DNA from 2 places in the Bacillus sp. KNSH39 genome. Region 1 is predicted to be linked to the other one. Evidence: predicted binding sites of a transcription regulator. Region 1 holds the regulator's gene; the other holds the start of a gene.
The links. The regulator Rex, encoded in region 1, represses fermentation and respiration genes when NADH is low (regulators of the CRP and FNR family bind a similar motif). The targets are predictions, from matches to a motif close to TTGTGAAATATTTCACAA.

Region 1 (8,027 bases):
TCAAAAGTCCTGACTTATGAGACATCTTCCTTATTTAAATATGCTTATACATGCAGCTCTTCCCATTCTGCCATACAAGTTTCAAGTTGTTCTTGTAGCGTTTGCTTTTTAGTTGTAATTTCACTAGCTTTTTCATAATCTGCATATATTTCTGGTAAGCAAAGTTGATCTTCTAACGTAGCAATTTCTTCTTCTAATTCCACTATACTTTGTTCTAGCTCTTCAATTTTTCTAGTGCGTTGACGCTCTAGTTTTTTACGCTCTTTTTCTTCTAAATAATTTAATTTCTCTTGTGCAATCACCTTTTGAACAGGAACGTCACTTTCTTGCTGTTCAAGTTCTGCACGTTCAATCATTTCATTTTTCTTTTCAACGTAGTAATCGTAATCCCCTAAATATTCCTGTGCACCTTCTGTTGATAACTCAACCACAGTCGTTGTTACACGGTTAATAAAGTAGCGGTCATGTGAGACGAATAGAAGAGTCCCTGGGTAATCAATTAAAGCATTCTCCAAAATCTCTTTACTATTTAAATCAAGGTGGTTCGTAGGCTCATCTAGAATTAACAAATTTGACTTTTGCATCATAAGTTTTGCAAGAGCTAATCGAGCTTTTTGTCCACCACTAAGGGAAGATACTGGTTTCAGTACATCATCTCCTGTGAATAAAAAATTCCCAAGTATAGTACGGATTTCTTTTTCCGGTTGCAGTGGATATTCATCCCATAGTTCATTTAAAACCCGTTTAGAAGATGTTAAGTTTGCTTGTTCTTGATCATAATAACCAACAGATACATTTGATCCGAAAGAAACATCACCATTTAATAGTGGTAACTTATTCACAATGGATTTTAACAATGTGGATTTCCCAATTCCGTTTGGACCAACTAAAGCAACACTATCTCCGCGAGTTAAGCGCATAGTTACATGTTCAATTATAGGGTTTTCATCATAGCCGATGGTTGCATCATTTACTTGTAAAACATCATTTCCACTTTGTTTTTCAATATCGAAGTGGAATGATGCTGACTTAGAATCCCCTAATGGTCTCGTTAATAATTCCATTCTGTCTAGTTGTTTCCGGCGACTTTGAGCACGTTTCGTTGTAGAAGCGCGAGCTATATTCTTTTGAACGAAGTCCTCAAGTTTTGCGATTTCATCTTGTTGTTTTTCGTAACGTTTCATTTCTTGCTCATATAATGCTGATTTTAAGTCTAAATATTTACTGTAGTTACCAACAAATCGTCTGCTTTCTTTATTCGAAATTTCATATACTTGTGTAACGAGTTTGTCTAAGAAATAACGGTCATGTGAGACGATTAATATTGCGCCAGGATAACCTTGCAAATATTGCTCAAGCCATGTTAATGTTTCGATGTCTAAATGGTTTGTAGGCTCGTCCAAAATAAGTAAGTCTGGTTTTGTTAATAATAATTTCCCGAGAGCTAATCTTGTTTTTTGCCCGCCGCTTAAAGTAGAGATCGTCGTCTGGTGCGTTTCAACTGGGAAGCCAAGGCCGCTTAAAATGGAGCGAATATCCGCTTCATATTGATATCCACCTTGATCTTTATAATTGAGTTGTAGTTGGTCATAATCAGCTAACAATCTTTCATATGTAGCTTCGTTTGAAAAGTTTTCTTCTTTTCCCATTTCTTGCTCAAGCCTTCGAAGTTTTGTCTCCATTTGCTGTAAGTGGGTAAAGACGGTTAGCATTTCATCCCAAATTGTTAAAGACGTTTCTAGTCCAGTATTTTGAGCTAAATATCCGATTGAGACATCTTTCGGTTTTATAATTTCGCCACCATCATGAGATAATTCACCAGCGATAATTTTTAATAATGTAGATTTTCCTGCTCCATTCCTTCCAACTAATGCGATACGATCTTTTGTTTGTACTTCCAATTTTATGTTTGCAAGAATCGTTTCTGCACCGTATAATTTCGAAAGCGCGTTTACTTGTAATAAAATCAATGTTTTCACCTCAAATAATTTCTTAACTTTGCCATGTTTATATTTCTCAATCATACTAAAAATAGTGTATAGTTTAAAATAAAGAGAGAATACTTCTTCTCTTTATTATACAAGGAATTTAATGAGTGCTAAACTTCTGTATTTGATTAAAGTATATGAATAAAGATAGGAAGAGAGGAGAGGTCATATGGATCAGCAAAAGATTCCACAAGCCACTGCTAAAAGATTGCCTCTATACTATCGATTTATCCAAAACTTATCTCTTTCTGGTAAGCAGCGTGTTTCATCGGCCGAATTGAGTGAGGCAGTAAAAGTAGATTCCGCAACAATACGAAGAGATTTTTCGTATTTTGGAGCGTTAGGGAAAAAGGGATATGGATATAACGTAAATTATTTATTATCATTTTTCCGCGAAACACTTGATCAAGATGATATAACACGTGTAGCACTTATTGGAGTAGGTAATTTAGGGACCGCTTTCTTACATTATAATTTCACGAAAAACAATAATACAAAAATTGAAATGGCATTTGATGTTAGTGAAGAGAAAGTTGGAACAGAAATCGGGGGCATTCCTGTATATCATTTAGATGAATTAGAAGAGAGATTATCAAATGATATACAAGTGGCAATATTAACAGTACCGGCTACAGTAGCACAAGCTGTAGCAGATAGATTAGCTGAAACAAGCGTGCACGGTATTTTGAATTTCACACCAGCGCGATTAAACGTATCAGAGAATATTAGAATTCATCATATTGACTTAGCTGTAGAGTTACAAACATTAGTTTACTTTTTGAAAAACTATCCACAATAAAACGCAGAGGAAGCGACCTCTGCGTTTTATTATTGTTTCTTCTTTGTGAATTTAACTAATATAAGGCGAAGTGCCAAATTAAAATCAATTGTTGCCATAACTGCAAATAGTATTGTCCACATATTCCAGATTGTATCTGTCACGTTCGTAATGGCGAAGCGTGTAAAGATACATCCAAGAAGGAAGTATAGTGCAGCCATGAACAATGGTGAGTTTCTCATACAAAAAATCCTCCGATAAAGCCTTGCATTTTTTCAGCTTCTTTAATCATTTCTTGAATTTGTTCATTGCTCATAAAAATTTGCCCAATAGCGACTAATGTATTCATCGCAACATGAGCTGCAATCGGAACGATAATACGTTTCGTCTTCACATATAAGAAGGCAAATACGAGCCCCATAGCAGTGTATACCAATAAGTGAGTAAAATCAAAATGAATTGCTGCGAATACAAGCGAACTAATGATAGCTGCGATAAAGAAGTTAAACTTCTTATAAAGCGTGCCGAATAGAATTTTTCTAAATACGATTTCTTCTAAGATAGGTCCAATTATAGAAACAACAATAAGGAACCAAGGTGTCGTTCTTGCAATTTCCATAAGTTTCATTGTATTTTCTGAACCTTGTTTAATTCCTAGCAGCTGCATCTCGATCATACCGGCAACTATTTGTGAAAAGAAAGCTAAGAAGAACCCGATAAAAATCCATCCAATAGTAGCTGGAACAGAAGAGCGCATTGCATCTAAATGCCTGTCACGAATATCTGTTCTAAGTAACCAAAGTACGATACATAATGCAACAAAGAAGCTAATAATTGCCCAGTGTCCTGTTATGATTTGTCCTTTTTCCTCAATGGTAAATCCTCTATTATCATAGAGTCCTGTTTTTAGGAGAAGTGGTAATCCAACAACGCCAGATAACTGCATTAAAATGTATGTAACGATAATCCACCAGTATTGTTTCTTCAAATGGTTTAACCATCCTTTCTAACTATAGTGTATGAGATAAGTTAGGATAACATGTAAATATGCTACCTACGATATAAACCTCTTGAATTATGTTTTTTTCGTAAATCCTTATTTGAAATTATAATAGAAGACAGGAGAAAGTTGTATGTGTAGCGAAAACAACTTAGGGTGTCCTTTCATATTGTAACATACGAGCAGTGGAAACAACGATTCATATAGTAAAGGCAGTATTGTATATAGAAAGTTTATATAGTGATTTGCGAAAAAATTATGATTTTTTTACTTGCAAAAGAAATTGAGATTATTTATTATTATAAGTGTGTTAGCACTCGGATGACTTGAGTGCTAATAAAAGAAATTTACATAACAAAATGAGGAGGTTATTGTTCATGCTAAAGCCATTAGGTGATCGCGTTGTAATTGAGCTTGTTCAAGCAGAAGAAAAAACAGCAAGTGGTATCGTATTACCAGATACTGCAAAAGAAAAACCACAAGAGGGTAAAGTTGTTGCAGTAGGTACTGGTCGAGTGCTTGAGAATGGTGAGCGTGTTGCTTTAGAGGTAGCAGCAGGTGATCTTATCATCTTCTCAAAATATGCAGGTACTGAAGTGAAATATGAAGGTACAGACTACTTGATTTTACGTGAAAGTGACATTTTAGCAGTTATCGGTTAATTATATAAATCTTAAAAAATCCAAGGGGGTCAATTATTATGGCAAAAGATATTAAATTTAGTGAAGAAGCACGTCGTTCGATGCTTCGCGGTGTCGACACTCTTGCAAACGCAGTAAAAGTTACGCTTGGACCAAAAGGTCGTAACGTTGTACTTGAGAAAAAATTTGGTTCACCACTTATTACAAATGATGGTGTAACAATCGCAAAAGAAATCGAATTAGAAGATGCATTCGAAAACATGGGTGCGAAATTAGTAGCAGAAGTTGCTAGCAAAACAAATGACGTAGCTGGTGACGGAACAACAACTGCAACTGTATTAGCGCAAGCTATGATTCGTGAAGGTCTTAAAAACGTAACAGCTGGTGCGAACCCAATGGGTCTTCGTAAAGGTATCGAAAAAGCTGTTACTGCTGCAATTGAAGAATTAAAAACGATTTCTAAACCAATCGAAGGCAAATCTTCTATCGCACAAGTAGCTGCTATTTCTGCAGCTGACGAAGAAGTAGGTCAATTAATCGCTGAAGCAATGGAGCGCGTTGGTAACGACGGCGTTATTACTTTAGAAGAGTCTAAAGGATTCACAACAGAATTAGACGTAGTAGAAGGTATGCAATTTGATCGTGGATATGCATCTCCTTACATGATTACTGATTCTGACAAAATGGAAGCAGTTCTTGATAACCCATACATCTTAATTACTGACAAAAAGATTTCTAACATTCAAGAAATCTTACCAGTATTAGAGCAAGTGGTACAACAAGGTAAACCACTTCTTATCATTGCTGAAGATGTAGAAGGCGAAGCTTTAGCTACATTAGTAGTGAACAAACTTCGTGGTACATTCAACGTAGTAGCTGTTAAAGCTCCTGGATTTGGTGACCGTCGTAAAGCAATGCTAGAAGATATCGCAATCTTAACAGGTGGCGAAGTAATCACTGAAGAATTAGGTCGTGACTTAAAATCTGCTACAGTTGAATCTTTAGGACGCGCTGGTAAAGTTGTTGTTACAAAAGAAAACACAACTGTAGTTGAAGGTGTAGGAAGCACAGAACAAATCGAAGCTCGCATCGGTCAAATCCGTGCGCAATTAGAAGAAACAACTTCTGAATTCGATCGTGAAAAATTACAAGAGCGTCTTGCTAAACTAGCAGGTGGCGTAGCAGTAATTAAAGTAGGTGCAGCAACTGAAACTGAGTTAAAAGAGCGCAAACTTCGCATTGAAGATGCACTTAACTCAACTCGTGCAGCAGTAGAAGAAGGTATCGTTGCAGGTGGTGGTACTTCACTTATGAACGTATACACAAAAGTAGCTTCTATCGTAGCTGAAGGCGACGAAGCAACAGGTATCAACATCGTACTTCGCGCACTAGAAGAGCCAGTTCGTCAAATCGCAATCAACGCTGGTCTAGAAGGATCTGTAGTTGTAGAGCGTCTAAAAGGCGAAAAAGTAGGCGTTGGTTTCAACGCAGCTACTGGCGAATGGGTTAACATGCTTGAGTCTGGTATCGTAGATCCAGCTAAAGTAACTCGTTCTGCACTTCAAAACGCAGCATCTGTTGCAGCTATGTTCTTAACAACTGAAGCTGTAGTTGCTGACAAGCCAGAACCAAATGCACCAGCAATGCCTGACATGGGCGGCATGGGCATGGGCGGTATGGGCGGAATGATGTAATTCCGTTTGTCCTAAAAAACATCCATTTCTATATAGAAATGGATGTTTTTTTATGTTTTTTAGAAAAGGAAATGAATTTCTGTAGAATTTTGTCGCTTTCTCTCTTGACCATATTGATACTTCATTGTTAGAATCTAGGAAGATAATATAAAACGATCCTTCATATATCCTCAATGATATGGTTTGAGAGTCTCTACCGGGTTACCGTAAACAACCTGACTATGAAGGCAGTGTGTCTTATATTTATAAAGAGCGGAGACTATCTTTCTTTATAAAGCCAGACCCCTGCCTTTTCTTTGTTATGAGACTAGAGGCGGAGGACTGGCTTTTTTTATTATATTGGTAATGCTTTTCGCCAAATTGGTGAAAATATTTATATACGAGAACTAACGTTGGGGTGATTATTTTGAAGAAACAACACGATACAATTATCGTTTTAGATTTTGGAAGTCAATACAATCAGTTAATAGCACGTCGAATTCGTGAGTTCGGTGTATACAGTGAACTTCATCCACATACAATTACTGCAGAAGAAATTAAAGCAATGAATCCAAAAGGGATTATTTTCTCTGGTGGACCAAATAGTGTATACGGTGAAGGTGCATTACATTGTGATGAAAAAATCTTTGAACTAGGTTTACCAATCTTCGGTATTTGTTACGGTATGCAGCTTATGACGCAACACTTCGGTGGTAAAGTAGAGCGTGCAAATCACCGTGAGTACGGAAAAGCTGTTCTTAAAGTAGAGAACGAATCAAAATTATATGCGAACCTTCCAGAAGAGCAAGTTGTATGGATGAGCCATGGCGACTTAGTAACTGGTTTACCTGAAGGATTCGTAGTAGATGCAACAAGTGAGTCTTGCCCAATTGCTGGTATGAGCAATGAAGCGAAAAACTTATACGGTGTACAATTCCACCCAGAAGTACGTCACTCTGAGCACGGTAACGATTTAATTAAAAACTTCGTATTCGGTGTATGTGGTTGTTCTGAAGGATGGAACATGGAGAACTTTATTGAAGTAGAATTAGAAAAGATTCGTGAAACTGTTGGAGACAAAAAAGTACTATGCGCACTTAGTGGCGGTGTAGACTCTTCTGTTGTAGCAGTATTAATTCATAAAGCAATTGGTGATCAATTAACATGTATTTTCGTTGACCACGGTTTACTTCGTAAAGGTGAAGCAGAAGGCGTTATGAAAACATTTAGCGAAGGCTTCCATATGAACGTTATTAAAGTGGATGCAAGAGACCGCTTCATGGACAAGTTAAAAGGTGTAGAAGATCCAGAACAAAAACGTAAAATCATCGGTAACGAATTCATTTACGTATTTGATGATGAAGCGTCAAAATTACAAGGTATGGACTTCTTAGCGCAAGGTACACTTTACACAGATATCGTTGAGAGTGGTACAGCAACTGCGCAAACAATTAAATCTCACCATAACGTTGGTGGACTTCCAGAAGACATGCAGTTCAAATTAATTGAGCCTTTAAACACGTTATTTAAAGACGAAGTACGTGTATTAGGATCTGAATTAGGAATTCCTGATGAAATCGTATGGCGTCAACCATTCCCAGGACCGGGTCTTGGTATTCGTGTATTAGGTGAAATCACAGAAGAGAAATTAGAAATCGTTCGTGAATCTGATGCGATTTTACGTGAAGAAATTATTAAAGCGGGCTTAGACCGTGAAATCTGGCAATACTTCACTGCGCTTCCTGGTATGCGTAGCGTAGGTGTTATGGGTGACGAGCGTACTTACGATTACACAGTAGGTATCCGTGCGGTAACATCTATCGACGGTATGACAGCTGACTGGGCACGTATCCCTTGGGACGTATTAGAGAAAATCTCTGTACGTATCGTAAACGAAGTAAAACACGTTAACCGTATCGTGTATGATGTAACGAGTAAGCCACCAGC
Region 2 (8,027 bases), 1.1 Mb from region 1:
TCTAATAAAGGACCATACAATCCTGTTTCAGAGAAATCAAAAGGACTTGTCATGAAAATTAAATTACGAATTGGCATGTGCGGATGAAGCGCTGCATAAATAGAAGTTAGCGTTCCACCCATGCAATAACCAAGTAAAGAAATCTCGTCCGATTTTGCAGTTCGCATTACTTTTTTTACTGCTTTTGCAATATAATCAAACACGAAATCATCAAATTTCAAATGACTATCTTCTAAACCAAATGTGCCCCAATCAAGCATATATACATCAAAACCACGATCCACTAGATATTCCACTAAACTATTTCCAGGAGTTAAATCCATAATATATGGTTTATTAATAAGAGCATATATTAACAGAATTGGAACTCTTTGTGTTTTTTCTTGTTTTGGAATGTAGCGATAAAGCTTCGTCTTATTCTTCGTCCAAATAACCTCTTTCGGCGTTAATCCGACTTGCGGCTCTGGTTCACGTAATAAAATTTCACTCGCCCTTTTCACTCGGCGGTATGCTTTTCGGTACTCTTCTGGGTATAGCTCTAATTGCTTTTCCCATTCTGTTGCGAATGTAGTCATTTTTCTATCTCCTTTTTGGTCGATTTCCTTCTTAAAAAAAAGAAGTGCATTCCTGCTATGGATATGCACTTTTTTCTTACTTCATTACATATATAATCCGCCGTTAATGTTTAATTGTTGACCTGTGATATACGCACCGTCACGGCATAGGTATACTACACCTTTTGCAATTTCATCAGCTTGACCAAAACGTTTTTTCGGGATTTTTGCAACGATTTTTTGACGTACTTCTTCTGGTACTTCTGCTACCATTTCAGTATCAATAAATCCTGGGCAAATAGCATTTACAGTGACATTTGTTTTTGCAAGTTCTAACGCTAATGATTTTGTAAATCCTAACATACCCGCTTTTGCTGCTGAGTAGTTTGTTTGGCCAAATCCACCTGCTTGACCAATAATAGAAGAAATGCTAATAATTCTTCCTTCTTCTGCTTCCGTTATGTATGGAAGAACCGCACTTGTCGTATTAAATACGCTGCTTAAATTCACGTCAATTACGCGCTCCCAATCTTCACGATTTAACTTTTTGAATGTACGGTCTCTTGTAATACCAGCATTATTAACAAGAATATCAACTTTACCAAAATGATTCACAGTTTCTTCTACAAGTCGGTTTGCATCTTCTACTTTAGAAACATCCGCTTGCACTGCATAAACGTCATGTCCGTCTTTTCCTAATTCATTTACTAAATTTTCAGCTGCTTCTTTACTGCTATTATAGTTAATAACTACTTTCGCTCCCTCTTGTGCTAATGCTACTGTAATTGCTTTTCCAATTCCTTTTGCTCCACCTGTTACGATTGCTACTTTTCCATTTAATTGAACCATTTCTTTTCCCCCTTAAATGAATTTGTGAACGATTGTTATGAATCATTTTGGTACTCATACTATAGAGTCCATATATAATTATGTTTCGCTGTTTATACGTGAAAAGAGATTCTCCCTCTCTCTTTTATCTGTTATAAACAAGCGCTTTTATCATTTTTTATTTTCTGGTTTATTCGCAGGCTTTACCTCTTCTTTTACAGGTACTTGTAGTTTAGCTAGTACTGCATTTTGCTTTTCTAGCAATTCTAAAATTTGATCTACTTTTGTTTCAAGCGTACGAATATCTTGTTTTACTTTCGTTACATCACGCTTTAATGTAGGAGCTTGCCCTAAAGAATCTACTTTCTCCTCTAGAAACTCCTCAATGTTATCTACTTTATTTTCTAAGTTAATAACAAGCGTAGCCACTCTTGCGATATCCTCTTTCGTCGGCACATTTACTTGTTCTAAATAGTTTTTTGTCGTATCATTTAATGCTTTTTGATAAAACAAATTCAAATCTAGAACGCTGCCCATCCAAGCAGAATATTCTTCTGTTTTAATTGTTTCATTGAGCGCTTTTCCCCAAAATGTTTCGGTTTGTTCATAAGCATTTTTCCATGCTTGTAGTGGATCGAATTTTTGATCAATCACTTTACCTACACTCCCTTTTTCGTTTTTGAAACAATTCAACCTATTCACTATTTTCTAATATTCTGAATAAAACTTCAAGTCTATATTTTATTTTTTTCTATTTTCTAACAAATGTGTTGACTTTAAAAACAGATAGGTGTAAATTGCACTTATAAGCAAAAAATTCCATCTAACTGATTCATGAGGTGATGCACAATCATGCTACAAAATGAACCAGAACAACGCGAAAGTTTGGAGAGCAACCAAGCGAAACAACCAAACTCCATGCCAAAAAACTTCTTAGTTCCCTTCTTACTTCTCTGTCTAAAAGACTGGAGTCTTCATGGTTACAAACTTATTCAAATGCTAATGGATATCGGCTTTTCTTCTGTTGACCAAGGTAATGTTTATAGAACACTACGCAAATTAGAAAAAGAAAACCTTATTTCTTCTACTTGGGATACAAGCGATGGAGGGCCGGCAAAAAGAATTTATTCTTTAACTGAATATGGAGAGCAATATTTAACAACATGTGCGACTTCTTTTGAACATTATCAAAATATGTTGCGAACGTTTTTCACGTTATACACCAATGCATTCTTTCCATTTTCTACTTCTCCAGAAAAGGATGAAAAGGATTCTTCATCTTCACCTGGTGGTACAGCAGAGTAATCTGCGTTCACAATATGCAAAAAAACATTTGGGGGTCAAACAATGGAAACTAAACCATACGAATTAGTCGATGCATTTTGGAAAAACTGGTCTCAATCACTTTCCCTTTTCTCTTCAGCTGGGAAGCAATTAGAGCAACTTACTTTAGAAACATTAAAACAACAACAAGACGCTTTGCATAAATTAACATCAGGAGTAGATGAACTAGAAAAAGAACTACAACAACTCACTGCTCAGTTCAATAACCAATATACAGATTACGTGAAACAATTAACTGGAAACTCCTTAAATGATCAAATTAACGAGTGGCAGGACAAATGGAAGGAACTTTCTGCTCATATGCATCAGCTTACTGTTTCTCCTACAAAAACATCATTGTCAATTCTTACCCAAACAAGCGGCCAATTTGAAGAAACAACAAAACAATTTATTGAGCAACAACAATTACAACGTGAAGAGGCTCAAAAACAGTTAGAGGGTTTTTTGGAAGAGTTCAAGTCAAAACAGTTGGAACTCGCAAAAAAGTTCGAGGAAAACTCAAAAAATCTATTTACTTCCATCAAGTAAGAAAAATGTGGGAGCTAACCGCAGCACAAACAAAACTCTTTCTTCCTCCTACTACATCAAGATGGCTAACATTTTTCGATATGGAAAAGAAGGAGGACAAAATGAATCCATTTCAAGAAGCACAAACTGTTCCGGAGCTTCGCTATGATGAGATTCAAGTCGGTGATCAAGCATCCCTTACAAAAACAATTACAGATGAAGATGTTATCAATTTTGCAAAATTGACTGGGGATGTGAATCCTATTCACATTTTAGATTCTTTTGCAAAAACGACAATGTTTAAAGAACGTATTGCTCACGGTATGCTCGTTTCGAGTTTTATTTCTACCATCCTTGGAACGAAACTCCCAGGCAAAAATACGATTTATTTATCCCAAAATGTTTCATTCCGTGCCCCTGTCAAAATCGGTGATACACTTCGCGTTGTGGCAGAGGTTATTAAGAAGCGTGATGATAAAAAAATCATTACGCTGCAAACAAACATATATAATCAATCAGATGATATTGTCGTGGAAGGAACAGCGACAATACTAAAAAAAGAGTAGCAAATTTGCTACTCTTTTTTCTATCCAAGAACTTCTAATCGCACCGATTACTTCCGCGTATGAGTACGTCGTTTCCACATAAAATAACGTTACCAGTTTAGATAAGAACTTAGCTGAACTGGACTACTCATAAGGATGTGTATCAACATGGTAAAAACAAACAAATTATTAGTTCCAGGTGCAGAACAAGCACTTGAACAATTTAAATATGAAATTGCACAAGAATTTGGTGTAAGCTTAGGATCTAATACAGCATCTCGTTCTAACGGTTCAGTTGGCGGTGAAGTAACAAAACGTCTTGTTGCTTTAGCTCAACAACAATTACGTGGATAATAATATAACATATGGCTTAGAGGCAGATATTCTCTGCCTCTTTCTATTTTCAACATACATAATGGTGCTTTTTCACATACTAATCAAAACGAAAGGAGCGATCTGTAAAATGAAACGGATTAATATTAGCATGAGCCCTCCCCGCGTTCTTACTTTGTCTTTTCTTGTATTATCAGTTGTCGGCACATGTTTATTAAAACTACCCATTGCTACGACAACGTCCATTTCATGGCTCGATGCCTTATTTACAACCGTTTCCGCTTGTACTGTTACTGGGCTTGGTGTTGTAGATACTGGAAAAGTATTTACTTTGTTTGGACAATGTGTCATTTTAACGCTTATACAAGTTGGCGGGCTTGGCATTATGAGCTTTGCTGTCTTAATTGCGATTATGCTCGGAAGAAAAATCGGTCTTCAAAATCGGATTTTACTGCAACAAGCATTAAATCAAACGAATATCGGCGGCATCATCCGTCTTGCCAAAGCATTATTTTTATTCTCTTTTACAGTCGAATGTATCGCTACTATAATTCTTTCTTTTGAATGGGTACCAAAATATGGGGTTATGAAAGGGATCTATTATAGTTTTTTCCATTCAATCTCAGCCTTTAACAATGCTGGCTTTTCTGTGTGGAGCGATAATTTAATGTCCCATTCTCATAGCATTCTTGTCAATCTCGTCATTTCCTCTCTCATCATTTTAGGTGGAATTGGTTTTACAGTAATCGTAGACATAAAAAGAAAGAAAAACTTTAAAAACCTTACACTACATTCAAAACTTATGCTCTCTTCTACTCTAATCGTCAACATTATTGCTACCCTTTTTATTTTTATATTCGAGTTCCATAACTCCCTTTCTATGAGAGGTTTTACCCCATTTGAAGAAGGATTGGCATCTTATTTTCAAGCAATTTCAACGCGAACTGCCGGGTTTAATACAGTTGATATTTCTACATTGTCAAAACCTTCTCTCCTATTAATGATGCTCCTTATGTTTATTGGTGCTGGTAGCGCTTCAACTGGTGGTGGGATTAAGTTAACAACATTTTTAATCATATTTTTTGGCGTATTTAAATTTTTACAACAACAAGAGGATATTGTCGTATTTAAAAAATCCATTAAAGATACTCTCATTGTCAAATCATTAACCATTACTATTATTTCAATTTCATTTATCTTTTTTGCTATTTTAATTTTGAGTATTACTGAGCGAGTTCCTCTATTGATGAGTGCTTTCGAAGTATTTTCAGCATTTGGGACTGTTGGCCTCAGTATGAATTTAACACCCCACTTAACTATAATCGGAAAAGCTATTATTATCTTTATGATGTTTTTCGGGAAAATGGGTCCTTTAACATTGGCTTTTTCATTTGCTCGTAAAAAGAACCTGAAAATAAAATATCCGAATGAAGATATTTTAACAGGTTGACAACCGTATAAATTATCCATATAATGAGAATACAATAACATATCTCCAAAGGGGAGTAGCGTCCAAGAATATTTCTTGGAAACAAAGTCGTCATTACGTAGAACTTAGTTCTTCCGGCTTTGTTGGCATTTTTTATTACATATGTCTAGCAAGACCTTTGCCTATTAACGGCAGAGGTCTTTTTTGCATTCACTTCCAGATTTTTCCAAAGTTAATAGGCAGGAGTATGGGGAAACTAAATAGTGGGGAAATTCTTCACTTATTTAGAACTTATAGAAATGAGAGGAGAATGTACATGGATGTATCATTATTATTGGAGTATGGTTGGGTATTACTCATCCTAATTGCACTTGAAGGGATTTTAGCGGCTGATAACGCTCTTGTTCTTGCAATTATGGTAAAACATTTACCAGAAGAAAAACGAAAGAAAGCACTATTTTATGGATTAGCGGGGGCATTTGTTTTCCGATTTGGATCGTTATTTATGATTTCGTTCTTAGTCGATGTATGGCAAGTGCAAGCAATTGGTGCCATCTACCTTATGTTTATCGCTGGTAATCACTTATTTAAAACATATGTTAAAAAGAATACAGATGAAGAAACAGAAGAAAAAGAAGCAAAGAAAAAACAAGAGAACTTTTGGTGGACTGTATTTAAAGTTGAGGTTGCTGATATCGCCTTCGCAGTTGATTCAATTTTAGCTGCTGTTGCACTAGCAATGACTTTACCAAAAACAGGATTAGGTACAATTGGTAGTCTTGATACTGGGCAATTCGCTGTTATCTTTGTAGGTGGACTTATCGGATTAATCATTATGCGATTTGCAGCAACTGCTTTCGTACAAATCTTAAAACGTAAACCAGGACTTGAAACCGCAGCATTCTTAATTGTAGGTTGGGTTGGTGTGAAGCTAGCAGTTTATACATTAGCACACCCTGCATTAAATGTAATTCCACATTCATTCCCAGAATCCACTCCGTGGAAGCTTACATTCTGGATTGTATTAGTCGGAATCGCAGTTGGTGGTTGGTTCTTCTCAAAAGAAGTAGAAGTAAAAGTAGAAAAGAATTTAGACGAAAAAGCGCTGTAATTACAGCGCTTTTTCTTTTTCTTTCTTCCTCTCAATGTCCAGAAAAAATTCCATTATACTACCTTTTGTAAACGTTTTCTTAATGTATGTATGTCCTTTTTGTGAAACATTGCACAAACTTATTGAAAGTGAGAACAATTCCATGTACTTTATTCATATAAGGAGTATTTATAGAAGATTTACTAAAGGAGCGTATTACTCATGCTAGAACAAGGACTAGATTATGTTGTCAAACTGGCTAAAAGCAAAAAGAAAATACTAGATACAAACCCAATGCAATATTTCATTCGTGCTGCACTTGCGGGTATTTATATCGGTTTTATTATTGTACTATGTTTTAAATTAGGTAACTTTTTTCACATTGCAGATTCACCAGCAACTTATTTAGCTGCTTCTATGTTTTTCGGGATTGCTCTCGTACTTATTATATATGGCGGTGCTGAATTGTTTACTGGGAACACAATGTACTTTACTGTAGCAACTTTAAGAAAAGAAACAACGATTTCTGATACACTACGTAACTGGGTTGCTTGTTATGCAGGTAACTTAGCCGGCGCGTTATTCTTTGCCTTACTATTTTACGCAACTGGAATTTTTGAAGCAATTGATCACGGTCACTTAATGAATAAAGTCGTTGAAGGAAAGATGAACACACCTACAATGCAGTTATTCTTTAAAGCCATTTTATGTAACTGGCTCGTATGTCTTGCTTGTTTCTTACCTTCTCAGGTTAAAGGTGACACAGCAAAAATAATAGTCATGATGCTACTTGTTTTCACATTCTTCTTATCTGGTTACGAACATAGTATTGCAAACTTATCACTCTTTGCTTTATCTTTAGTTTCACCGCATCCTGAGACAATTTCTTTTTCAGGTGCTATTCATAACTTAATTCCTGTTACAATCGGTAACATTATTGGCGGATCAGTATTTGTCGGTATGGTATACCACTACTTAACAAAGAAAACACCTGAAGTTCAACAGGAAGAAACTGAAATCGCAGTAGCTCAACAAGAAGAGATTATTCCTTTACAAGCACATATGAAACACTAAAAACTCCAAAGTTTTACTTTGGAGTTTTTAGCTTCCCACGTATTTAACAACAAGGTGAGGATTAATTTCTCCTTCTTCCTTTCCCTTATCCATTCTCTGTTTCATCTTGTGCATACCGATGACATCATTCGTATGAAGGTGAATTTCATTTACATATAATCCCTCTGTACAAAAAGCTTCTACAAAATCTAGTCCATTTTTTGCTCCCCAGCCCATATTATAATCAAGGGAAAGAATATTCACATCATAATCCCGAACCATTTGCAAGGCACATTCTACTGTAGTTGCGGACACATACCCGAACGGGCAACTTCTTTGATCAT

Region 2: the regulator Rex is predicted to act here: its motif matches at 6,751-6,768, upstream of ACUL40_RS26650 (formate/nitrite transporter family protein).

Annotation. Positions count from the first base shown of each region.
Region 1 covers NZ_JBQXYO010000001.1:4,113,507-4,121,533, forward strand. The annotation lists gene ACUL40_RS21175 (ABC-F family ATP-binding cassette domain-containing protein) at 45-1,970, opposite strand; gene ACUL40_RS21180 (redox-sensing transcriptional repressor Rex) at 2,158-2,787, shown strand; gene ACUL40_RS21185 (YdiK family protein) at 2,817-3,008, opposite strand; gene ACUL40_RS21190 (CPBP family intramembrane glutamic endopeptidase) at 3,005-3,754, opposite strand; gene groES (co-chaperone GroES) at 4,144-4,428, shown strand; gene groL (chaperonin GroEL) at 4,467-6,101, shown strand; purine riboswitch at 6,242-6,343, shown strand; gene guaA (glutamine-hydrolyzing GMP synthase) at 6,508-8,027, shown strand, end outside.
Region 2 covers NZ_JBQXYO010000001.1:5,193,425-5,201,451, reverse strand. The annotation lists gene phaC (class III poly(R)-hydroxyalkanoic acid synthase subunit PhaC) at 1-575, opposite strand, end outside; gene ACUL40_RS26690 (acetoacetyl-CoA reductase) at 660-1,403, opposite strand; gene phaR (polyhydroxyalkanoic acid synthase subunit PhaR) at 1,554-2,036, opposite strand; gene phaQ (poly-beta-hydroxybutyrate-responsive repressor) at 2,235-2,687, shown strand; gene phaP (polyhydroxyalkanoic acid inclusion protein PhaP) at 2,730-3,254, shown strand; gene ACUL40_RS26670 (MaoC family dehydratase) at 3,356-3,799, shown strand; gene ACUL40_RS26665 (alpha/beta-type small acid-soluble spore protein) at 3,947-4,132, shown strand; gene ACUL40_RS26660 (TrkH family potassium uptake protein) at 4,242-5,561, shown strand; gene ACUL40_RS26655 (TerC family protein) at 5,857-6,651, shown strand; gene ACUL40_RS26650 (formate/nitrite transporter family protein) at 6,853-7,704, shown strand; gene ACUL40_RS26645 (cyclic-phosphate processing receiver domain-containing protein) at 7,732-8,027, opposite strand, start outside.